DNA from 3 places in the Alteromonas sp. 4NS20-0143 genome. Region 3 is predicted to be linked to each of the others. Evidence: predicted binding sites of a transcription regulator. Region 3 holds the regulator's gene; each other region holds the start of a gene.

Region 1 (8,299 bases), on a different contig from region 3:
TTCCAACGCATGATCACTCTAAAGTTTTTATAGGCGATAAATGCAGGCCCTTCGTGACCGGCAGGTACGATGACATAGGCAGAGGTATCTGCATTACCCAGTTCGCTGCCGTCTGCTCGCATTACCCCAAGTGCGTTCCATTCGCTAAGAGGCTGGCGGTTTTTGTAGCCAGAAAGTCGATAGTCAAAGTTCTCAGGTAGCGTAATTTCCCGCCCCCATCGAAAACCGGCGTCCCATCCTAAGCTTGCAAGAAAGTTAGCAGCAGAAGACAGTGCATCTTCTTCACTGGCCCATAGGTTAATCTGTCCGTCGCCATCACCATCTATGGCGTAATGGGTATATGCCGAAGGCATAAACTGAGTGTGCCCCATGGCGCCTGCCCAAGAGCCTACCATTTCTTCCCTTTCTAGCTTTTCTCTTTCAAACAGTTTAACCGCTACTAAAAACTCTTTTGTAAAATACGTGCTGCGGCGCTTATCGCAGGCTAATGTGGCCAGTGAATCGAGTACCGGCATCTTGCCTTTGTAGTTGCCAAAGTTTGTCTCTAACCCCCAGAATGCCAGCAGATAATGTGGCGGCACGCCATACTCGTCACTTAATTTGTGCAGTAAGGTTTTGTGCTTCGCGTACATTTCTTTGCCTTTATTTGTACGCCACTCGGTGACTCGTTTACTGAAGTAACCCGGAAAGGTCTGCACGAACTCGGGCTGACTTCTGTCGTACTTAATCACGTTATCTTGATGTACCAATGAAGGAAAAATGGCATCTATGGTTTGTTGGCTAACGCCTTGTTGCATCGCCTCTTTTTCAAGCGCCGCTGTGCAAGACGCGAAGTTTTCGTTCGCGCTGGCAGATGAAATAGAGAAGCTGGTAAACAACACGGCTAAAGAGACAGATGCAATTATCCGTGTTGCTGAAAACGCAGAGCGACTCGCCACAAATGGCATTGTCGAATGAAAAATTGATGATGAAAAAGCTGAACGCATAGTAAATTTCCTTTGTTACTTGCTTGCATGCTATCGCATTGTGACTGCAAAGTGCGAGCTAAATTCCATTGTAGGTCAGGGTTTCGTGCAGCTGCTGTTGTTTAGATGGTGGTTAGCTGTTGTTGCATCAAGGGCGCAGTGGTAATGTTCACTGCATAAATTTAAGGGACGGTGAGCGGTACGCGCTTACCTTTTTATGGCGCTTCCTCGTGGCAAAAAGACAATCAAGTAACAGCTCAACAGCAAAAAAGACAGCAAGAAAAAGCAATTCAAACACAAAGCAAAAAACCAAAGGTAGTTGGTTATTCGGTGCATTCTGGCGACTATCATTAGTTGCGCTTGTGGTACTTGGTGCATACGCATTCTATCTTGATGCACAAATCAAAAAAGGCTTTTCAGGCAATAAGTGGGAAGTGCCTGCACAAATTTTTGCGCGCCCGCTAAGCCTAAGTAAAGGTGAAGAAATCACACCTTCAGAGGTCATTGATGAGTTAGACCTTTTAGGCTATCGAAAAGTGGCATTTGCCAACAATAGTGGTGAGTACAGCTATCAAAATAGAGTGCTAACTGTTCAGCGCCGAGCGTTTCAGTTCCCAGAGGGAGCAGAGCCTTTAAGACATCTGATTGTCACTTGGGATGGCGCGAGGGTGTCTGAAATTTACGATAAAACGGAAGAGCGACCGTTTGGCACAATCAGACTTGAGCCATGGCTGGTAACTCGCATGACAAGTGGTTCTAGTGAAGATCGCATGTTGGTGTCACTCGATACTATTCCAGAATTATTGCCAAAAGCCCTGACGTTGGTAGAAGACCGTAATTTTTATAATCATCACGGGGTAGCCCCGCTTTCAATTGTGCGTGCCTTGGTGGCGAATATCGCTGCCGGAAGAACCGTACAAGGCGGCAGCACGCTAACCCAACAGCTGGTTAAAAATATGTTTTTAACCCGAGAGCGATCGCTAGTTAGAAAAGCGAAAGAAGCGATAATGGCGGTGATTATCGACGCTCGATATAGCAAATCTGAGATAATTGAAGCCTATTTAAACGAGGTCTTTTTAGGCCAAAACGGCAACATGGCCGTGCATGGTTTCGGCTTGGCAAGCTACTTCTACTTTGACAGACCTGCCAATGAATTAAGTGTTCCTGAAATTGCGACCTTAGTGGCTATTATCAAAGGGCCGTCTTATTACAACCCTCGAAAATATGCAGAGCGCACTAAAGAGCGAAGAGACTTGGTTTTGCGCATGTTGTTTGACGAGAATGAAATTAATCGCGATGAATACGAACGTTACGTGAATAGGCCTCTTGGCTTAGCGAGCGGCGCGAGTTTAGCCAGTGGAAAGCACCCTGCGTTTATGGAGCAAGTGCGTAGAGAGCTGAACGAAATATTAGCAGAGCCCAGTTTAAGAGATTCAGGGGTTAAAGTATTTACTACCCTTGATATTGTTGCACAGCGTCGTGCGGAGCGGGCACTGTCCACTACCTTAGATGGACTTCAAAAAGACAGAAAGGCTGCACTACAGGGCGCAATGGTGGTCACCGATAGCGCAACTGGTGAAGTAAGAGCGATCATCGGTGATAGAAACGTCGCGTATAAAGGTTTTAATCGAGCGTTAGATGCCAAGCGTCCCATAGGATCGTTAGTGAAACCTGCGGTATACCTTACTGCCCTTGAAGACCCCACTCAGTTTAATTTGGCAACGCCGCTTGAAGATAAGCCCATTACCCTTGAAAGTAAAAACGGTAAGCCGTGGTCGCCCAAAAACTACGACAAGGAATTTAGAGGGCAAGTGCCATTATTGCAGGGACTAACTGAGTCACTCAACATTCCGACCGTAAACTTAGGAATGCAGGTGGGCTTAAATACACTGGCCGATACCATAGAGCGCCTTGGGGTGAGTACACCGCTAGAAAAAGTGCCTTCAATGACACTTGGGGCGTTTGAGTTAACCCCATTTGCTACCAATCAAATGTATCAAACCCTGTCTAATGATGGACGCTATATTCCACTTCACACAGTGACTTCGGTAGTGACATCGGAAAACGCGCTGCTGTGGAAAAAAGCGGAGTTTTACTCTCAACGAGTAGATGAGGCGGCCACCTACCTGTTAAATTACGCGCTTTATAAAGTAACCACAGAAGGCACGGCAAAGCGAGTTGGGGCCACCTTTGGCAGCGTTAATATGGCCGGTAAAACGGGTACGACGGACGACTATCGCGACAGTTGGTTTAGCGGTTTCGATAGAAATCATGTGGTGACAGTTTGGGTGGGTAATGATGACAATAAATCGGTTAATTTAACCGGCGCTGGCGGTGCACTGCCGGTGTTTGTTAACTATATGAAGTCACAAGCGCCCAAATCACTTTCCAGAAGATTTCCAAGAGGATTAGGCATTGCCCACTTTGATGCAAAAACGGGGGCAGTGGTTGTTGCAGGTTGTGCTGGTAGTTTGAGCGTTCCGGCCATACTAGATGTACTTCCTGAACCTGAGCAAGACTGCAGCGGGCGTCCAGTAGACGATGCCAAAGACGGTAAAAAGAAAAGCTGGTGGGAACGTATATTTGGATAAAAAAATGCTCCAGTAAGAAGATAGAAAGCAAATATTTACACTAGGGTTCTTTATTCCCTAAGGAGGGCTAATACCTGTTGCGTAATGTCTATCTTCTACCGGAGCTAAAAGCCCAGGGAGGCTTGGGGAACAAAAATGGTTAATGTCCTTTTTGAAAAAACAGGCGCGCGGTCGAAAAAGCGATAGCGCTAACTGCGAAAGCAATGAAAGGACCAAGTACTAACATCAGTAAGGTACTGGCAGCAATCATGACTATCTCCTTACGCATCGTTATCGTCAGAAGCTTCAGGTGAATCCTCTGAAACCGCAGGCGCTATCAACATATCCACAACTTGTATATCCGCAATCAATGTCGTTGACTCGTCTGCGTCAGGCTCGAAGGTGTGGCTTGCCGTCATAACGTCAAACGTAATACGTGTTGAAGTTTCTTGTCTCACTTCGTTAATGGCGCTTGCCACTAAATAATCGGTATGCGACTGCAGCGCAGACACATTGTCGTTAGCCATTGATGATGCGCTGAAAGTACCAGAAGTCAGTAGTAATGCAGTGATAAGGTTGCGACGCGTAAACATAATATTTTCCTATTAATAAAAGTTGAACACTGCACTGATACATACTGCGTGGCAGCTTTCGATATTGTTAAAACTCGTAATTCTTAACGTAGAGCACGTTTCTTTCTCATTACCATTAACGTATTGCGAGTGTTGTGCCACTTTTATTATCTCATTTAACTGTATGATTTTATTGATTTAGTTTGGTTTGGCATAAAAGGGGGGGAACGAGAGAGGAATAGTGGAAGACTAAAAAGTAGTGTTTTTGAAACTGACTTGGTGAAATTCGCCAACCTTAATTTGGTCAATTGAATCTACTCAATGAAATGCGGTCTATGCCTACCAAATATGGCCTACCAGATTTGCCTTTTGGATTTATTCTATTGGATTGACTCTACTACAATAAGGTAAGAAGTAAGGTAAGAAGTAAGGTAGGGACGGAATACCACAACGAGGTACGAGAGAAGGTTAGCCTTCCTTGCCACAAGGCTAACGATCAGCACGCTTATAAATTCGGTTGCAGTAAAAGCTACGATGAAGCTTTAAGCTTAGAAATGGCTGCTACCGCAAAAGCAATAATAGCTCCCGCCACCACGCCAACTGCTCCATCGGCTAAAATAGACATAGCAAAGTCAGCACTGGGCACTAGCTCTGTTGCCCACTGGGTTACGTGATGCAAAAAACCAATACTGTGAGTGAGGATACCGCCGCCAACGAGGAACATGGCTATGGTGCCTACCACCGCAAGGGTTTTCATAATAGCCGGAGCTGCTACAAGAAGAGTTCGTCCAATTAAGCGCTGCATGGTGTTCATAGTGCCGGTTAGCGACTTGCGCAGCATATAAAGACCTACATCGTCCATTTTTACCAAGCCTGCTACCAGTCCATACACACCAACCGTTATGGCTAAGCTCAATGCAATTAGAACGCCCACTTGGGTTATTAATGTTGCGTCGCTAACGGTGCCTAAGGCAATCACTATAATTTCAGCTGACAGGATAAAATCGGTGCGTATTGCGCCCTTTATCTTTTTTTGTTCGAAGGCCACCATATCAACATCTTCATGAGCAATGGCTTCTATTCGCGCTTCCCGTTCTTGAAGTTGATCATCGTGAGGAAGATATTTGTGCAACAGTTTTTCAGCCCCTTCAAAGCATAAGTACAACCCGCCTAACACTAACAGTACGGTAATGAGCGAAGGGACAAAGGCACTAATGGCTAGGGCCGCAGGCACCAATATGGCTTTATTCAGCAGCGACCCTTTTGCCACAGCCCACACAACAGGCAGTTCTCTGTCTGCTTTTATACCTTGCACTTGGTCTGCGTTTACCGCCAAGTCGTCACCCAAAACGCCAGCAGTTTTTTGGGCCGCTACTTTTGACATGGTGGCAATGTCGTCCATTAAGGTGGCAATATCGTCGAGTAAGGCAAGTAGATTAGCTCCAGCCACAGATTATTCCTTTTTAATGAGAGAGTTATTAAATAGGGCGTGTTGATCTTTGTTGTACATTTTTGCAGCGGTCTGTGAGCTATTTAGACAAGGCGAATGGTTGAAGGTCTAGCGGGCTAAATCGAAACCATTCAACGCAGGATAAATAGCTCACAGGCGCTGCCCTAAGGGGGCGTTATGGAAGCATTTTACTCTTTGTCACAGCCCTTTGACTTAGCCCACTAGGCCTACAGGACTGTTCCGCGATTAAAATGCTTCCATTTAGCCCAAAAATCGTACAGCAAAGATTAACACGCCCTTGATAGGCAGAATACGCCGTAATGCCAATGTTTGGCAACACAACATTACGGTAGCAATGTGTTTACCGGTTCCCTTTAGACAAGGCTGCGCGTTAAGCCAAGCCAAGTAAAATAAAGAAAAGCCAAGTATAATCAAGAAGGGTTGGGCAAAGATGCATGCTGCGCGGGCTTTGGCTTTTGCTGTGTGAGCCATGATTTTGTGAGTAATGGCTATGTAAGTCATGGCTATATGAGTCACAGGCTAAATAATGTCAGTTGAATTACTGCGAAAGACGCTAGTGAGTTTGCTCATCGTTTTCAGGTGTTTTGTTAATTCGGGCATCGATAAACCGTTTGTGCTCATTTCTTTTCGAGCATCTTAAGGTGCCTCCAGCCATTGTGCTAAGCGCAGTAAAAAGTTTATTAGTTGTGCTTGTGCAATTGACTATTTTAACTGGACGCTGATTATATAGCTTCTCATCTCTATCCTCGCCTTTTCTAGGGTCGATAATGTTTGGGCTTCTTTTTTTTGCTGCATATGAAGAGGCAGCATTAGCTGATTCCTCGCCAATACGGGCTTCATTATAGCTGTCTAAATAGTCGGCTGCTGCCTGTGCGCTAGACACATTTAAACGACCGGCTTCACGGTTGATGAGGGGCTTCGAAACTTGAGGAGAAGGTTCTTCAAAAGATGCTTCTTTTGAAAGTGCCTCTTTTAGCTGTGGTGGGTGAGCGTCTGGCAAAAGCTTGGTTTCTGAAGGCTGCTTGGGCTCAGCGTTTGGCTTGTCCGGAATGTCAGCCGTGCTAGAAGTCTGTATTTCGCTGTCTGCTGATTCCTCCTCGCTTGCACCTTCATTGACTACCTCTGACGTTCGCTTGTCTACCACTTCCCTGTCTACCACTTCCTTGTCGACTGCGTCTTTGTTTAATAAATTACTGGGCTCAACAGTTTTTTTGGCGGGTGGCTGAAACAGCACGGCCTGAATTGTGGGGGCAGGGGAAAGCTCAGTAATAGCCGCTTTCTTTTTTTCAATACCATATTGGCTTACTACAACAACTGTGATGATTGCCCCAGCATGAATAAGCAGTGACGCCAATGCGGTACGCCATGCATAACGCTGTTTGCGTGCATGGTCTTGTAAGGGGCGCTCGGGCGCGAAAAACATCGCTGTATTTGTGCTCATTAGAACTAACAGACCCAGTAACCTAATGATAGTTCCGCTTTCGCGAGCTTTTGTAAGCTGCGACGTTATGCTCTTTTTCTCCTTCGATAAACAGACCCGGTTTTGTGCATCAACATTAAACAATTCGCTTTACCTGAAAAGCCCGTAAGCGCTGATAACGGGATATGAAAAGGTCAATACGCGCTCCTATTCGTCTTAATTTATGGTGAATTGACCTTGTGCGCGTCATTGTTGGGCATTCTTTCCGCGCTGCACCTTATTGGTGCGTTGTTTTTGATTTATCTTCCTCTGATTTCGATTATCTATCTGATTTTAATGAATAATTATTTGTGGCATGGCTCTTGGTATAGTAATCGTCAAGTACGCATTTTTGCAGAATAATCACAATAAACTGGGAGCATCACATGAAATTAGTCACTGCTATCATCAAGCCGTTCAAGCTAGATGATGTTCGTGAAGCCATTTCAGAAATCGGGATTGACGGTTTAACCGTTACCGAAGTAAAAGGCTTTGGACGTCAAAAAGGTCACACCGAACTCTATCGCGGCGCGGAATACCAGGTAGATTTTTTACCGAAAGTAAAATTAGAAATTGCCGTACAGGACGATCAGGTAGAGCGTTTGGTCGAGGCCATCGTTGGTGCTGCTAAAACAGGCAAAATTGGTGACGGTAAGGTCTTTGTGTACGACCTAGAACATGCCGTTCGTATTCGAACTGGTGAGTCGGATACCGACGCGCTGTAAGCCACAACGATATTTTTGCGGAGAAAACCATAATGGAAATCACTTTTGAACTTGGGTATGCGCTAGATACCTTTTACTTCTTAATTTGCGGCGCGCTAGTTATGTGGATGGCTGCAGGTTTTGCAATGCTTGAAGCTGGCTTAGTTAGAGCCAAAAACACCACTGAAATTTTGACTAAAAACATCTCGTTATTTGCCATAGCCTGCACCATGTATATGGTTTGCGGCTACGGAATCATGTACGGCGGTGGCGATTGGGGTCCTTTCCTTAGCGGCATCTTAAGCGACGGCGCAACAGGTGTTTCAGAAGACCCAGCAACCTATGCGCCTTCTGCAGACTTCTTCTTCCAAGTCGTCTTCGTTGCCACTGCTATGTCTATCGTGTCTGGTGCGGTTGCTGAGCGTATGAAGCTATGGGCTTTCTTAGCCTTCACTGTGGTAATGACTGGTTTCATTTACCCAATGGAAGGTGCATGGACATGGGGCGGTGAAGCTGTATTCGGTCTGTACACACTTGGCGATTTAGGCTTCTCAGATT
Region 2 (8,299 bases), on a different contig from region 3:
TGCGAGCGCTAGCTAGCACAATATCTAAGTATAAAATGGCAAAGCTCTAGGCAAACTTCATACTACGCCTCAAAAATATAGGTGTAAGACAGCGTTTTTCTCTCGATACATATCTTGATGTCGTCTTCGCTTAGCCCACTGTTTTGCAGTACTTGGCGGGCGATTGTTTTTGACGACATTGTGCTGTGCTCGTCTATAAGTGTAGCAAATGCTTTCGTGATGTAGCTTTGTAGCGCCATGGCGTTTCACCATTTGTGTTGAACAAATTTTAAACGTTTAGTTTTGTCAATTTGATCACACCAACCGAAGTACATCGATTCAACAAAGCACAGGCGAGCAAAAAAAGCCCAACAAAAAAATGCCAACAAAAAAGCCCAACCGAAAAGAAAGCAGAAGCCCACGTTCTTAACGGTTAGATCTTTTCATCACCAATACGTTTAATAAGGCAAATTATCAGTAGCGATAGCTAATCGATATCTGCCATTCGCGCCCAGGATTGGGTACCTTGTCACCAATGGCAACGTCAGACTGCATAACGCGATTTACCCCTGCCGTATGTGGTGCGTAAAACTTGTCAAACAGGTTGTTTATCTGAGCGGTTAGCTGAAAGTTTCTATGAGGCTGCCATCGGGAAGATATATGCAATAAGCCATAGCCTGGTGTGCTGTCCTCGTTTTGTAATGACGAGGTGTGGCTCTGTCTTCCTACTAGCTCAGAGGTAACACTCATTGTCACTGGTGTTGTCAACACCGAGGTCTGCCAATCTATGGTGGTTAAAAGGCGTTCAGGGGCTATACGAAATAGGGCATCATCAATATCGTCTCGATTACCGTGTTGTATACTCAATACCGAATTTAGTGAAACCGTGTCCGAAAGCTGTCCGTTAACAGTCACATCGGCCCCCGTTATCACTGCGTCAGTGTTGCTCCACATAAAAGGGGCACGACCAGACATCATGGTGGAAAACATGTTTGCGGCCATGTTTGAGGAGGGCGAACCGGCAATATAATTTTCTATGTCTTGGTAAAACAGACGGGGTGAGATTTGCCACGATGCCATGGTGTAATCGATGCCTATCTCAAATTGCCGTGCAGTTTCGTTTTCTAACTCAAGATTGCCAATGTAGTTAAATCCATCCGCAAGCCCGCCAGTAATGCCAAGTGGAAGCCAGGTAAAACGCTCAAAAAACGTGGGCGCTCTATTTTTTGCGACGCACCTAGCACTATGTCGGTTTTATCATTTAAGTGATAAAAAACAGAGGCCGCAGCGTCAACCATATTATAAGTTTTGCTCCGCGGCCCATCATTGAAACTTTGCGCTAAGGAAGCAACAGCCTCGTTCATCATAGTTAGGCTCGAGGCTGCTGCATCTGCATCTAGGTTAACTCTGCTGTAACGCAGGCCAATTAGCGTAGAAAATGTTTTTGATGAATAATCCCATTCGGCGAATGCACTGGTGGTACTGCGGGTGCTGCTACTAAAATTATCAATAAAGAACATAGGGTTGTTAGGGTTAGAAATCACAGAGTTATTACGCCCCTTATGAAGGTTTACTCCCAACCGCAGTTCACCGTCTATCCATGGCGTAACAAAAGTAGTATCGAGCCCTTGCGCCACTGCGTCGGTTGTATTTAAGCGAGCCATGTTGGCCATCATCAGTGGCCGCTGAGAAAAGTTGTCCATAATGTGCTGATTACTGTTTCCAAACACATTAACGGTAAGGTAAGTGTTGGTATCTGCGTTGTAGCGATAACCTAGGCGATACCATGCGGCATCGATAAACGTAATGTCCATAGCGAGGGCGGGTGTGCCGCTTTCATTAGTATTCAGCCACTGATAGCTCGCGTCAAATTGATGTTGCCCAATTTGATGTCCTATGCGCAACTTACCGCCATTTCGTTGATAGTTACTGTTGGGTATTGCTTCTCCGTTACCAGACTCACGCTCTGACCGCTGTTGATGCATAAAGGTGCCGCTGAAGAAACTGTCCTGTGTGGCATAAAAAGCATTTCCTTGATACTGCTGAGCAGAGCCAGGCCCCATTGCGCTTGCGCTGATATTGCCTTGAAATCCATCGGCGATAGAAAACAGCGCATCAGCTGGCGATGCTATATTTACTTGGCCTCCGAGTGTTTGTACTCCTGCACTCACCGGCACAATGCCGCGATACAAGGTAGCAATTAACCCTGGCTCAGGCAGTACGTGGGAAAGAGGCGAGTCCATTGCATTAGGGCCTGCTCCAACAATGTTGACACCATCAACCGATATTCCCACCCTGTCGCCAAACAAGCCTCGATACTGAATGAGTGCAGTAACGGGGCCGTTGCGGGCTATCGATAAACCCGGAAGGGTGCTGAGTTGGTCGCCAAAATCTGCATCCATATTAGTTTGCGGTGTAATTGACTCACTTTTCTGAGAGCGTAATGGCGAGCCGATGACGGTAATGATTTCGGTGGATGCTGATGTTGATGCCGGTGCTATTACCGACTTCGATGCCATTGCCGATGCGGGAGCGCTCTTTTCTGGAGAAAGCGCACTGTTTTTATCAAGGCTGCGGTGGAGGTTTTCGTTAGCGGCGTAGCTTGAGTACGACAAGCCGATGCTCGCCACAGCGAGCGCAATTGCAGATAATTTCATAATACTTCCAAATATTAAATAGAGATGATGCTGCTTGGAATCTACAGACTCTGTGTCAGCAATTTTTTACTAAATGGTGTTATGAAATAGGTGGTGCGCGGCTTAGTGCAGCCGAGTAGGCAAAGGCAGTGTAAGGCTGCTGTTTGAGTCGAGTTTCAAGCGCCTTGTAGCGAATAAAAAGGGCGTCGATAGCATAGTGTGAAACACCGCTATCACTTGATGGAAGGTCTGCCAGTGTACCGTTTGTACAATCGATAGGTTGCGAGTGATCAAGGGTGTCGAGAGTATTCAGTGTATCTGAAAGTGCTGGGAAGTCGGGGGAGTCAAGATTGACATAAACAAATTCGCCTTTCAGTTGAGTTTGACTCACCGAAATGTAGCGCATGTTCTTGCCGGTACAAATTAGCTCTATGTCTTCGCTTACAAGAAGCTGTGCCTGTTGCATTGAAAATGCAGCAAGACCCAGTGCCAATGCATTTTGCATTAGCAATGATAAGCACAACAGCGTGGTAAGCGTAAAACGAATAATGATCTCGTCTCCCCAAATGTTTCAGTTATCCTAGCGCTTTTTACGGGAAGCCGTCTACAGGCAAATGATAAAACTGAGTTAGGGCTGGTTTAAAAGGTAGGATTAAAACAAAAGATTAAGAGAAAGCTCCTTTTATTTTGATATTTGCCTTTTGGAGTTTCCGGTAGAGTGTTCTCACGCTTACGTTTAAGGCTTCAGCGAGTTCTTCTACACTGCCAGTATAATTACGACAAACCTGTTTTAGATAATCTGCTTCAGCGTGCTCAAGCGTCATAATATTTTCTTTTAAGAATGCGTCTGAGTTTGCGGCAGTAAGTGTAGTAGATGTGCTGTTATATGAACCGTTCACTGCACGGTTAAATGTATTATCGGAGCTGTTATTCACAGCGCTATCAGTAGCACTATCAGTAGCTTCGTCAAAAATAGATTCAGGCAGGTCGTGCTCACGAATTGTTGTTTCATTAGCAAGCAGCGCTGCCTGCTCAATTATATTTTTTAACTCTCTAATATTGCCAGGAAAGGAATAAGTAGAAAGGCGGTTTAACACCGTTTTGTGAAGGCGTTTTTTCTCTGCTAGCGCCGATAAAATATGCGTAGCTAACATTGGAATGTCGCTAGGACGCTCTCGCAGGGCCGGCAGCTGAATGGGAAACCCTGCTATTCGGTAATAAAGATCTTGTCTAAATTCGCCACGCTGAACCATCGCTTTTATGTTTTTGTGAGACGCACAAACAAGTCTAAAGTTCGCTTTTTTTACAGTCGTGCTGCCCACCGGGCGGTAGGTTTGAGTTTCGAATAAGCGCAGTAATTTCACCTGCATGGCTAATGGTACGTCACCAATTTCATCAAAAAACAATGTGCCGCCCTCAGCGGCCTCAACCAGCCCTTTTTTACTTGAAAACGCACCAGTGAAAGCGCCTTTTTCGTAACCAAAGAGCTCGCTTTCAAATAACGCATCAGACAGCCCTGTGCATTCAATCACAACAAAAGGCTTGTTGGCACGGTAACTTGCAGAGTGCAAAGCCTGTGATACAAGCTCTTTTCCCGCCCCAGTTTCACCTTGTAAAAGTACACAAATGTCTGATTTAGCCGCACGATTAATTTTATTCAGCATGGCTTTAAACGCCTCAGACTCACCAATCATTTTACCGGGGGACGGGCTATTCGACGCAAATGTCAGCTTATCCAATACTTCCAGGTAGCCTAATAGTTCCCCCGCGCTACCGAATATTGGCCGCATAAGAATGTCGCAATAGCTTTGGCCTTCATTAGTGGCGTGAATATGCACCGCATTCGCTGCCCTGCCTGTTTTTTTACTTTCCTGCATTGGGCAGGTTTCACCGCATTCATTACATGGTTTGTTGTTTCGATGAGACACGTGATAGCAAGTGCTGAAACCTAACTTTATATCAACAGGGTAGGTGTCCCGATACGGTTTATTGACGGCTTCAATAACGTAGTTAGGGCTAATAAAAATAGCAGGCTTATCAATGGCGTTAATCATGGCTTGAATAATAGATATATTCATATCGCACTCACAAAATACATTAGCTAATCCTAATTTATTATTCCAAATACTATCACGTTGGCACGTTGCTTGTTTATCAAACGCAGAACCTTTGCTGTTAAGACAGCCTTTTCACCGCTGAAATACGTTGAAATAGTGCGAAAACACTGAGGAATTAAACAAACAATCAACACCTAAGGTTGGCAAGATGAATCCCTACTCATTTGACAATATCGCGACAAGTATAAGTACTAGCAAAAAAACGCCTCTACGCAAAGGGCTTGTGGTCATCAGTGCCTTCGCTTGCACCGTAGCCATACTGGCCACAGGGGCGGCAAATGCAACACAGAAACCGGCTTCACCAGATCATTTAGAAGACATCCGCATGGAAGCCAGAGGCCATGCAAAAGCCCTCGGCGGCGCGCTAAAAGTAAGGCTGCAGCAAGCGATTAAACGCGGTGGCTTAGAGGCAGGCGTCGCAGAGTGTAAACTGGTGGCAGAGCCCATAGCACAGTCGTTAAGTAACGAGGGTTGGACAGTAGGTAGAACCGCATTAAAAGTACGAAACCCTAATAATACAGCAGATGAATGGGAACAAACTCAACTAGCTCACTTTGCTGAGCAGCTATCACAAAACCTGCCAGGCCCTTTAGAAGCGATGCATGTGGATGAGCAGACAGGAGAAGTGCGATATATGAAGGCTATTCAAACTGGCCAAGTATGCACAGCGTGCCATGGCAATAATATCGCGCCTGACGTTTACCGTACCATCAAAGAAGCATACCCCAACGACGAGGCCACCGGATTTGATGTTGGAAGTTTAAGAGGTGCCTTTTCTCTTACCTATTTGCCACCTAAGCCACAGGCAGATTAGCTACCCACATTTATACTCAAGACATGTCAAATTTGTCATTTAATTGTCAAATTTGACATTTTTTATCTCGTCAGTCCTTTGCGTTAGATCAAAACCCTGCCTCTTCCTCCATGCAATAATTTTTATCACGGTAAATCAGTTTGCTCGTTGCTTTTACAGCAGGGGAGCTTTGCTGCTAGCTGTTACATGCATTAAGCCAATTACTTTAACCAACGCCAGATGCGAGCTGCGCATCTAAGATACAAGGGAGATAACCCATGAGCGATACGTTAATAGAACTATCGCGGTGGCAATTTGCGTTAACCGCAATGTTCCACTTTATATTTGTACCCCTAACCCTGGGGCTTAGCTTTTTGCTGGCCATTATGGAGTCGGTCTATGTCATGACCGGTAAAGAAATATACAAACAAATGACTCAGTTTTGGGGCAAGTTGTTTGGTATCAATTTCGCTATTGGCGTGGCGACAGGCCTTACCATGGAATTCCAGTTTGGAATGAATTGGTCATATTACTCCCATTACGTGGGTGATATTTTTGGTGCTCCCCTTGCCATCGAAGGATTAATGGCGTTTTTTCTAGAGTCGACCTTTGTAGGTCTCTTTTTCTTTGGTTGGGACAAAATGTCTAAGGTTAAACACCTTATGGCAACGTGGCTGGTAGCCATTGGCTCAAATTTCTCTGCACTGTGGATCCTCATTGCTAACGGCTGGATGCAGTATCCAGTAGGTGCAGAGTTTAACTTTGAAGCAATGCGCATGGAAATGACGAGCTTCGCTGAAGTTATTTTCAACCCTGTGGCGCAAGTTAAGTTTGTGCATACGGTTTCAGCAGGATACGTCACCGGCGCTATCTTTGTGTTAGCTATATCTAGCTATTACTTGCTTAATCACAAGCATATTGCGTTTGCCCGTCGTTCGTTTGCTATTGCGGCAAGCTTTGGCTTAGCAGCAACCCTATCGGTCATCGTATTAGGTGACGAAAGCGGGTATGAACTTGGCGATGTGCAAAAAGTAAAACTTGCGGCGGTTGAAGCCGAGTATGAGACGCACCCAGCGCCTGCTCCCTTTACTGTGTTTGGATTGCCTAACGACGAAAAGCAAGAGACCGAATATGCAATTCAAATCCCGTGGGCTATGGGCATTATTGCCACTCGCTCTCTCACTGAAGAAGTCACAGGGATAAAGGATCTCAAAGAACAAAATCGAGCGCGCATTTTGGAAGGCATCAAAGCGTATGAATTGCTTGATAGCGTGCGAAGCGGCACGGCAACAGAGCAAGAACTCGCCACGTTTGAAGCGCACAAAGACAGTTTAGGCTATGCCATGCTGCTAGAGCCTTACGCTAACGATGTTACCAACCCGTCTGACTTAGCGTTGCAACAAGCGGTGGACTACAGTATTCCGCCCGTCGCTCCGCTGTTCTGGAGTTTCCGATTGATGGTGGCGTCTGGCTTTATCATGTTGGCGCTGTTTATCTGTGCCTTTTACTACAGCACAAAACACCGGATTACTCAGCCCCGCTGGCTGTTGAAAGCGTCTTTGTTTAGCTTGCCTCTACCTTGGGTAGCCAGTGAAGCAGGGTGGTTTGTGGCCGAATATGGGCGTCAGCCGTGGTCAATTGCAGAAATATTACCCGTGCATGCCTCTGTATCTAATCTTGCTGTCAGTGATGTTGTAACCACTATGGTTGCCTACACCGCGTTTTATACTGTCATGTTTATTATCGCATTTTACCTAATGAAAAAGTTTGCCAAAAAAGGGCCAGTACCACCTGAAGAAACGCAGAGTGAATCTGAACTCGAGTTAATTGATATCGACAATGAAGGAGCAAAAGCATGATTGATTACGAGATGCTTCGCGTAGTGTGGTGGTGCTTAGTGGGCGTGTTGCTTATTGGCTTTGCGGTTACCGATGGTTTCGATTTAGGCGTGGGTGCGCTACTCACCCTCATCGGTAAAAACGATAAAGAGCGCCGCGTTATGATTAACACCATAGGCCCTCATTGGGATGGCAATCAGGTGTGGTTTATCACTGCAGGTGGCGCTATTTTTGCCGCTTGGCCCATGATTTACGCAACGGCCTTTTCGGGCTTTTACTTAGCCCTCGCGCTCACATTGATTGCGCTGTGGATGCGTCCTATTGGGTTTGATTACCGCAGTAAGTTACCTAACCCTCAATGGCGTAAAGCCTGGGATTGGGCATTGTTTGCAGGTGGCGTTATCCCTTCACTTATCTTCGGTGTCGCCTTTGGAAACCTGTTGTTAGGTGTGCCTTTTGAGATGGACAACACCTTGCGTTCAACTTACACAGGGTCTTTCTTTGGTTTGCTTACGCCTTTTGCACTTGTGGCTGGCCTATTGTCAGTAGCCATACTGCTGAATCACGGCGCTACGTGGCTGCAAATGAAAACCGATGGGTTTATCGCGGTTCGTGCCCGCGCCGTCTCTATTGTGTTGAGTTTAGTTGGGGTTGTGCTGTTCGTTCTTGCGGGTATTTGGGTGGCGTTCTTAGACGGCTTCGTTATTACCTCGGCAGTGGATACGATAGCCACGTCAAACCCGCTGAAAAAAGAAGTAGCAGTGGAAGCTGGAGCCTGGTTAAACAACTACCGCGATTATCCGCTAACCATTATTGCTCCTGTGTTAGGTACTGTTGCTGGTCTTGCTTGTGCGTTTTTCTCTAAAAGAGGTAACGGTGGGATGGCTTTCGTATCGAGTGCGCTTTTCATTGCAGGGGTTATTTTAACCGCGGGAA
Region 3 (8,299 bases):
GAGCTTATCGACCATGTACAAACTACGTATTCTCCTAGCAACTAGTGCGCTGCTAGTGCTTTGCACTAGCCCGGCATTAGGCAATGAAAATGATTTTACGCTGCCTATCGAGATTGGCTCTAACTCTCAGTTCATTGATGGTAAAAATAAGACAGCGCTATATAAAGATAACGTACTTATTACCCAAGGCTCGCTTACTATCGAGGCTGACGAAGTTGAAGTTATTGCATCCCAAGGAAGCGGCCGAGAGATTTTTGTTGCTCGTGGAAACCCAGCCAGCTATTCGCAAGAGCTTGAAGACGGTAACCCTGTTTCTGCAAGGGCGAACGAGATACGCTATGAAGTGGCTAAGCGTACTATTTCCCTTACCGGAAACGCAGAACTAAAACAGGACACCAGCCAAGTTAAAGGCAACAGCATTACTTTTGATATGATCACAGAACAACTGCTAGCCACAGGCGGCGCTGGTGATGCTAGTGGGCGCGTTACTACCGTATTTACGCCTGAGTCTATTCGCAAAGCGAAAGACGAGAGCAGCGAGGATAATGACGGTAGCAACGGTGACGGCAACAATGGTAACGGCGACAACGACGGTAAAGGCGAGCAGTAACAATGGCAACTCTTAGTGCAAAGAACCTTGCTAAAGCATATAAATCACGACAGGTAGTGGTTGATGTTAGCCTGTCAGTCTCTACCGGGCAAATTGTCGGGTTATTGGGGCCTAACGGCGCGGGAAAAACCACGACCTTTTATATGATTGTAGGGTTGGTTCCCTCAGACAAAGGCCAAATATCTATTGATGATAATGAATTAACTCATCAGCCTATGCATGAGCGTGCAAGAGGCGGTATTGGCTATTTACCACAGGAAGCGTCCATCTTTCGAAAGCTAACTGTGCATGAAAATATTATGGCGATTTTACAAACCAGAAAGGATTTAAATTCACAGCAGCAGGAAGAAGAAGCCGATGCGCTACTTGATGAATTTAATATCAACCATATACGTAATAGTATGGGTATGAGTCTTTCCGGTGGAGAACGTCGCCGAGTAGAGATAGCACGAGCATTAGCAGCAAAACCTGAATTTATTTTGCTTGATGAACCTTTTGCTGGTGTTGATCCCATATCAGTTAATGATATAAAGAAGATAATACAGCACTTGCGCGACAGAGGGTTGGGTATACTCATTACCGACCACAACGTGCGGGAAACATTGGATGTCTGTGAAAAGGCGTACATCGTAAGTCATGGTGAACTTATTGCGCAAGGAACGGCGGAACAGGTTTTAAGTAATCAAAAAGTAAGGGATGTATACCTAGGCGAACAATTCAGGCTATAGTTATTGTGTGTAACCTAATTGTCATTTTTCATAAGCGCTCAGGTATATTCACTCAAGAGCATTAAAATAAGATATAGATGAAACCATCTTTACAGTTAAAATTTAGTCAACAACTAACGATGACTCCACAGCTGCAACAGGCAATCAAGCTGCTGCAGCTGTCTACACTCGATCTTCAACAGGAGATTCAAGAGGCCCTCGACTCAAACCCTCTACTAGAAGTAGAAGAAGGTAATGACGAGCCTCAGGCAGAAAAAAACAACATGGACAATGACGATAGCCAAATCGAAGCTACCGCGTCAGCGTCCAGCGACACTCTAGAGTCGGGTGATGCTCTAGAAAAGAACGACTTACCCGATGAACTGCCAATTGATAGCACCTGGGACGAATATTACTCAGCCTCTTCAGCACCTGCGCCTGGCCCGTCAAATAACGATGATGACCACGTTTTCCAAGGCGAAACCACTGACGACATTCAAACTCACCTGCTTTGGCAAATGCGTTTAACCCCTTTTTCTGATGTTGACAGAGCTATCGCCGTTGCCATTATCGACTCGATTGACGAGTCAGGTTATTTAACCGCTACGCTAGATGAGATATTAGAAGCGGTAAACTTCGAAGATATCGAAACCGAAAATATTGAAGAAGAAATCGAATTAGATGAAGTTGAGTGTGTACTGAAACGCATTCAGATGTTTGACCCTATCGGCTCTGGCTCTCGCTCTCCGCAAGAGTGTCTGTTGGTGCAACTGCGCCAGTTTGCTGACGACACACCTTGGTTAGATGAAGCAAGAAGACTGATTGAGGACTACTCAGACCTTCTCAGTAGCAAAGATTATAGAACCCTCATGCGTAAAAGCCGTTTGAAGGAAGATGAACTTCGCGAGGCCATGCGTTTACTTCAAACCTTGAATCCTCGCCCAGGTAGTGCTTTAGTTACTAAAGAGCCTGAGTACGTTATTCCAGATGTATCGGTGGCGAAGAAGAACGGTCGCTGGACTGTTGAACTCAACCCCGACAGCTTGCCTAAGCTTGGTGTAAATCAGCAATACGCAGCAATGAGTCGAAAAGCGAAAAACAGCAGTGACTCTCAGTTCATTCGTTCTCATATGCAAGAAGCTAAATGGTTTATAAAGAGTTTAGAGTCTAGAAACGATACTTTAATGAAAGTGGCTAACTGTATCGTTCAACAGCAAATGGGATTTTTTGAGCACGGACCAGAAATGATGAAACCAATGGTGCTCAATGATGTCGCAGAAATGGTGGATATGCACGAATCCACAATATCGCGAGTAACGACTCAGAAGTATATGCATACGCCGCGCGGTATTTACGAATTGAAGTATTTCTTTTCTAGCCATGTGGCAACTGAGTCTGGCGGCGAGTGTTCGTCAACGGCCATTCGTGCATTAATAAAGAAATTGGTAGCAGCAGAAACGCCAAGCAAACCATTAAGCGATAGCAAAATTGCTTTATTGTTGGCAGAGCAAGGCATAAAAGTCGCTCGGCGGACAATAGCAAAATACCGGGAGTCTTTATCGATACCCCCGTCTAACCAACGCAAAAGCCTTATCTAAAGGCGTTATATTAAAAGGAAGACGAAATATGCAAATCAACCTAACTGGTCATCATGTGGAAATCACCGATTCTTTGCGTAATTATGTCGATACGAAGTTTAGTAAACTTGAGCGTCACTTTGATCACATTTCTAATGTGCATGTCATCCTGAACGTAGAAAAAATAAACCAAAAAGCAGAAGCTACGATGCACTTAAGTGGTGCCGAAGTATTTGCATCCTCAGAAAATACCGATATGTATGCGGCGATTGACAGCATGGTTGATAAACTCGACAGGCAGGTGATCAAGCATAAGGAAAAACTGAAAAAGCATTAATAGATAATTAAGCATGGATATTAAAGCCATCGTAAGCCTGGACCGCACCGAGTGTGCGGTTCAGTGCAATAGCAAGAAGCGAATATTAGAAATCATTTCCGATATTGCTGCCCAAGACAATGCCAGCATTGACCAAGTCACCGTGTTGAATAGTCTTCTATCTAGAGAGCGGATGGGCAGTACAGGAATAGGTAACGGTATAGCGCTCCCTCATGGTCGTTTAGCGGGTTTAGAACACGTTATGGCCATTATTGTAACCTGCATTCCAGCGATTAACTTTGACGCCCTCGATGAAAAACCTGTCGATATATTTTTTGCACTGCTTGTGCCTGAAGAACAGACAGAGGGACATTTACAAACGTTAGCGACAGTGGCTGGTAAGCTCAGCGACAAAGACACTGTCAAAGCGATACGAAGAGCCAAAACCAACGAAGATATTGTTTCAGCACTTGGCATGTAAAGACAGTTTCAAAAGATACATTGACGTTTTCGTCATTTTTTTGTTTAGGGAGAAATATCGGTGAAGCTGATCATTATCAGTGGTCGTTCAGGCTCAGGAAAGTCGGTGGCATTAAGAGCACTGGAAGATTTGGGCTACTATTGTGTCGATAACATTCCCGTCAATTTGCTACCAACGCTCACCCATACTGTTGTGGATGAATACGATCAAGTAGCGGTGAGTATCGACGTACGCAATTTACCAAAGAATCCTAACGATTTGGTAGAAATATTAGACTACCTTCCCTCCTCTTGGTCGATGACGATTGTTTACATTGACGCCAGTGACGACGTGTTAGTAAAGCGCTTTAGTGAAACTAGACGTTTACACCCTTTAGCAAAATTAAATAAATCGCTCTCTGAGGCCATAAAGGCAGAATCAACGTTGCTTGGGCCTATTGTTGAGCGTGCTGACCTCTACTTAGACACAGATAAGCTCACTATACATCAGCTGGCCGAAATTATTCGCGAGCGGATTTTAGGTAAAAAGAGTTCTCGTTTGGTATTGGTGTTTGAATCTTTTGGCTTTAAGCACGGCATACCGAAAGACGCCGACTATGTATTTGACGCTCGTTTCTTACCGAACCCTCACTGGGAGCCTGATTTGCGGCATTTGACGGGTTTAGATGCACCTGTAGAAGTATTTCTTGGCTCACAACCTGTGGTAACTAAGTTTGTATGGCAAATCCAAAATTTAATTACTACATGGCTGCCTCATCTCGAGCGAAATAATAGAAGTTATGTCACGGTAGCCATTGGTTGTACGGGTGGTCAGCACCGGTCTGTCTATATTGCGCAGACGTTGTCAAAAACATTCGGTGAAATTCATCCGGATGTGCAGATACGCCACAGAGAGCTAAATTAACCACTCGCAATAATAAAAAAGAGCGTAAATACTAGTGACTATTGAGAAAACACTCACCATCGTCAATAAACTTGGCCTTCATGCAAGAGCGGCAACCCAACTGGTGCAGCTTGCTAATCAGTTTGATGCCAAAATAATTCTTGAAAAAGGCGATAAACAGGCCGACGCAAGCAGTGTGCTTGGATTGATGATGCTTGAAAGCCATCAAGGTGAGCAGGTTAACGTGATTGTTGAAGGCGATGATGCAGAGGACGCCTTAGCTGCTATTGAAACACTCATTGAAGGACGCTTTAACGAAGACGAGTAACCTCGTAGGCCCTCCCATAGGCCAGCTCTCCTCTGGCCACTGGCTAAGCGTTTATATAACGTCTTATATAAGCGCTTATGTACGCTCTTATGTAAACGCTTATATCACTGATGATATAACTGCCGACAAGACAGCCAACATAACCGCTGACACGTAAAAACTCATTCTAAAACAATGTATTTATCATGACACTGCTAGGGTAAATACGCTATTCTATAAGCTCAATCTATTTGGTCATTGTCTACGGCGTGAAATACGCTTTCTTTGGGCACACTCTTGGTTAGGAATTGCTTTTCATGGCAGAAGCTCTCGTTTCTAAATATGTACAAACTCAATTGCGAACGCTCAACAATGCGCTGAGTAACGGCCAGTTTGTGTCGGTTAGAAAGCTCCTTCTTGAACTTCCGCCTTCCGACGTAGCCCACATTTTAGAGTCTAGCCCTAGCCGCACTCGTGACGAGCTATGGGAGTTGATTGACGGCGACTTTCACGGCGATATTTTAGAAGAACTGTCCGACGATGTTCGCAACGGCATAATTACTAAAATGCTGCCTGCAAACGTGGTGGACGCTCTTGAGGAAATGGACACCGATGACTTGGCAGAGACCCTAAGCAGCCTGCCAGAAACTGTCCTCCTCGACATCCTAGACTCCATGGACGCACAAGACCGACTGCGCGCCGAACAAGCACTATCTTATGGTGAAGAAACTGCCGGCTTCATCATGAATACCGACACTATCACCTTGCGTCCCGACGTTACTATTGATGTGGTGTTGCGTTATATCCGCCTCAAGGGCGAGTTGCCAGAAAACACCGATACCTTTTATGTGGTCAATCGCACCGATAACCTCGTGGGTATTGTACCAGTAACACGGCTTTTAACCGCAGACACTAGCGACACAGTCTCTGATGTGATGGATGAAGAGTCAGAAGCCATTCCGGTTAACATGCCAGACGATGAAGTAGCGAGCCTATTTGAACGCTATAACTGGCTCTCGGCACCTGTTGTTGATGAAAATAATCGCCTCGTCGGGCGAATCACTATTGATGACGTGGTTGATATTATTCGCGAAGACGCCGAACACTCCATGATGAGTATGGCGGGTCTAGACGACGATGAAGATACCTTTGCCCCTGTTATGCAAAGTACCAAGAGACGTTCAGTGTGGCTAGCGGTTAACCTAGCCACGGCATTGATGGCAGCTATGGTGAGCGACTTATTTGAAGCCACATTAAGCGCTTTAGCTGTACTCGCTATTTTAAACACCATTGTACCAAGCATGGGTGGTGTGGCAGGTAACCAAACCCTGACTCTTGTTATACGCGGTATGGCATTAGGCCACGTCAATGCAAACAACTCCCGCTGGCTGATCAGTAAAGAGATTGCCATTGGTGTGCTAAACGGCGTCATTTGGGCGGTATTAATAGCCTCTGTCATCGCACTGTGGAAACAAGACTATATGCTAGGTGTCATCATTGCATTTGCTATGCTTGTTAATATGATTGCGGCTGCATTAGCCGGCGCAACGCTGCCTATGATAATGAAGCGGCTAAAGATAGACCCTGCACTAGCGGGAAGTGTCATTTTAACCACCATCACAGACGTGGTGGGTATTTTTGCATTCCTAGGCACCGCCACATTGTTTTTGGTATAGCGGTAGCAGTAAATTTTCAATCATTCAGGGGGTATCTTTGTGAAGCACATAATATTAGCCGTTGGTTTACTTATTCCCTTCTTAGTAGCCGCTGGAAACGTTAATTACACGTCAACGTCTATCCACATTGATGGTTTATCAGAAGATGCTTGGAATAAAGCCACATGGCACGATATGCCCCATTTAATGGATGGAACGCTTCCCACATCAGATAACGACTTTAAAGGCCGCTATCGATTATTGTGGGATGAAAACTATCTGTATTTGCAGGCGAGTATCAGCGATGATGTTCTGATTGACACTCACCCTAACCCAACTAAGAAATATTGGGATGATGATGCGCTAGAGGTATTTATAGACAGCGATGCTTCTGGTGGGAATCACCAATTTAACCATACCGCATTTGCCTACCATATAGGTCTTGATAACCAAGCCGCCGATTATGGGCCTGACCAAAAACCGCATTTGTATACAGAGCATCTAATTAGCCATTGGCAACGACAAACATCAGCGCCTTATAACATCATCTGGGAAGTGGCGATTAAACTCTTTCCCAATAGTTATCAAGAAAATGGTAACAACACTCCATTAGTGTTGGATGAACATCGAGTGATTGGCTTCATGCTGGCCTACTGTGATAATGATGGCAGTGAAGTACGTGAGCATTTTATGGGCTCTCATGAGATACAGCCGGTCAACGGAGACAAAAACCGTGGGTACATAGATGCAGATGTGTTCGGCAAGATAACTTTGCTACCTAAAAAGTAGAGGTGGCTACTTATCGCCTTTAGCAGGCATCGCCTTTAACAGCCTGACCTTTAAAAGCCATCGCCTTTCAAAAAGAACCGTCTAAAACAAAAAAGCCGCAGTATTTTAAAATACTGCGGCTTTTGAATAATTCGACCTATAACCTAGCTGATAATTACGCTTAGGCTACTTAATGACCTTCAGCGTGGGCTTACCCTTTTTAGGCGGTACAGGCGCGTCGCTTGAGGCAGGAGCATCAGCATCTTCGATAGATGTTGGCCCTGTTTGTTCTGGCTCACTAGATATAGGCTCTGCTGGCTCCATAGCATCAGAACGTGCCACGTCTTCTTCTGTGGCAAACACAGTACCAGCACCATTCTCACGTGCGTATATAGCAATTACCGCTTCGCAGGGCATGCTTAGACGACGAGGTTGACCTCCAAAACGCGCTTGAAAAGACAAACCGTTTATATCGAGGTTAAATCCAACGCAGGCACTCGGCGATACATTAAGTACAATCTGGCCGTCTTTAACAAATTCTTGCGGAACTTCCACCAATTCGTTTGTTGCATCAACAACAACGTATGGCGTCATATCGTTATCCACTATCCATTCATAAAAAGCCCTAAGTAGATAGGGCTGGTTTGACGTCATAGATGTCATAATGGGTTGTGGATCTCGCGCTCTTGGTCAGTCAAAGATGCTTTGAACGAACTGCGAGAGAAAATACGGTTCATGTAAGTACTGATTTCTTTGCTACCTGTTCCACTAAGCTCGATGCCTAATGCAGGTAAACGCCATAATAGCGGCGCTAAATAGCAATCTACCAAGCTGAACTCTTCACTCATGAAGTAAGGCATTTCAGCAAAAACAGGTGCTAAAGATAGAATAGCTTCACGAAGTTCATTACGTGATGACTCAACATCGCCTTCACCGCGGAAAATGCGTGCAGCTAGTGAATACCAATCTTGCTCGATGCGGTGCATCATTAAACGA

What was found. The regulator sigma-54, encoded in region 3, starts transcription at its own class of promoters, with help from an activator protein. The targets are predictions, from matches to a motif close to GTTGGCACGNNNNTNGNNT.
Region 1: glnK (P-II family nitrogen regulator) is a predicted target of sigma-54. The motif match lies at 7,348-7,366, and genes of this name have one in related genera.
Region 2: AC27HD_RS13510 (Tll0287-like domain-containing protein) is a predicted target of sigma-54. The motif match lies at 4,750-4,768, and genes of this name have one in related genera.

Annotation. Positions count from the first base shown of each region.
Region 1 covers NZ_BAAJLR010000007.1:141,832-150,130, reverse strand. The annotation lists gene AC27HD_RS14925 (lytic murein transglycosylase) at 1-947, opposite strand, end outside; gene mrcB (penicillin-binding protein 1B) at 1,196-3,556, shown strand; gene AC27HD_RS14915 (hypothetical protein) at 3,817-4,128, opposite strand; gene AC27HD_RS14910 (DUF808 domain-containing protein) at 4,637-5,557, opposite strand; gene AC27HD_RS14905 (hypothetical protein) at 6,132-7,019, opposite strand; gene glnK (P-II family nitrogen regulator) at 7,424-7,762, shown strand; gene AC27HD_RS14895 (ammonium transporter) at 7,795-8,299, shown strand, end outside.
Region 2 covers NZ_BAAJLR010000006.1:127,751-136,049, reverse strand. The annotation lists gene AC27HD_RS13535 (hypothetical protein) at 63-239, opposite strand; gene AC27HD_RS13530 (TonB-dependent receptor) at 454-1,155, opposite strand; gene AC27HD_RS13525 (TonB-dependent receptor) at 1,104-2,636, opposite strand; gene AC27HD_RS13520 (hypothetical protein) at 2,716-3,120, opposite strand; gene AC27HD_RS13515 (sigma-54 interaction domain-containing protein) at 3,281-4,669, opposite strand; gene AC27HD_RS13510 (Tll0287-like domain-containing protein) at 4,881-5,546, shown strand; gene AC27HD_RS13505 (cytochrome ubiquinol oxidase subunit I) at 5,804-7,384, shown strand; gene cydB (cytochrome d ubiquinol oxidase subunit II) at 7,381-8,299, shown strand, end outside.
Region 3 covers NZ_BAAJLR010000002.1:655,536-663,834, forward strand. The annotation lists gene lptC (LPS export ABC transporter periplasmic protein LptC) at 1-45, shown strand, start outside; gene lptA (lipopolysaccharide transport periplasmic protein LptA) at 14-610, shown strand; gene lptB (LPS export ABC transporter ATP-binding protein) at 613-1,338, shown strand; gene AC27HD_RS06590 (RNA polymerase factor sigma-54) at 1,416-2,915, shown strand; gene hpf (ribosome hibernation promoting factor) at 2,944-3,231, shown strand; gene ptsN (PTS IIA-like nitrogen regulatory protein PtsN) at 3,245-3,691, shown strand; gene rapZ (RNase adapter RapZ) at 3,752-4,594, shown strand; gene AC27HD_RS06610 (HPr family phosphocarrier protein) at 4,629-4,901, shown strand; gene mgtE (magnesium transporter) at 5,198-6,556, shown strand; gene AC27HD_RS06620 (CBM9 family sugar-binding protein) at 6,596-7,324, shown strand; gene AC27HD_RS06625 (ClpXP protease specificity-enhancing factor) at 7,490-7,966, opposite strand; gene sspA (stringent starvation protein SspA) at 7,963-8,299, opposite strand, start outside.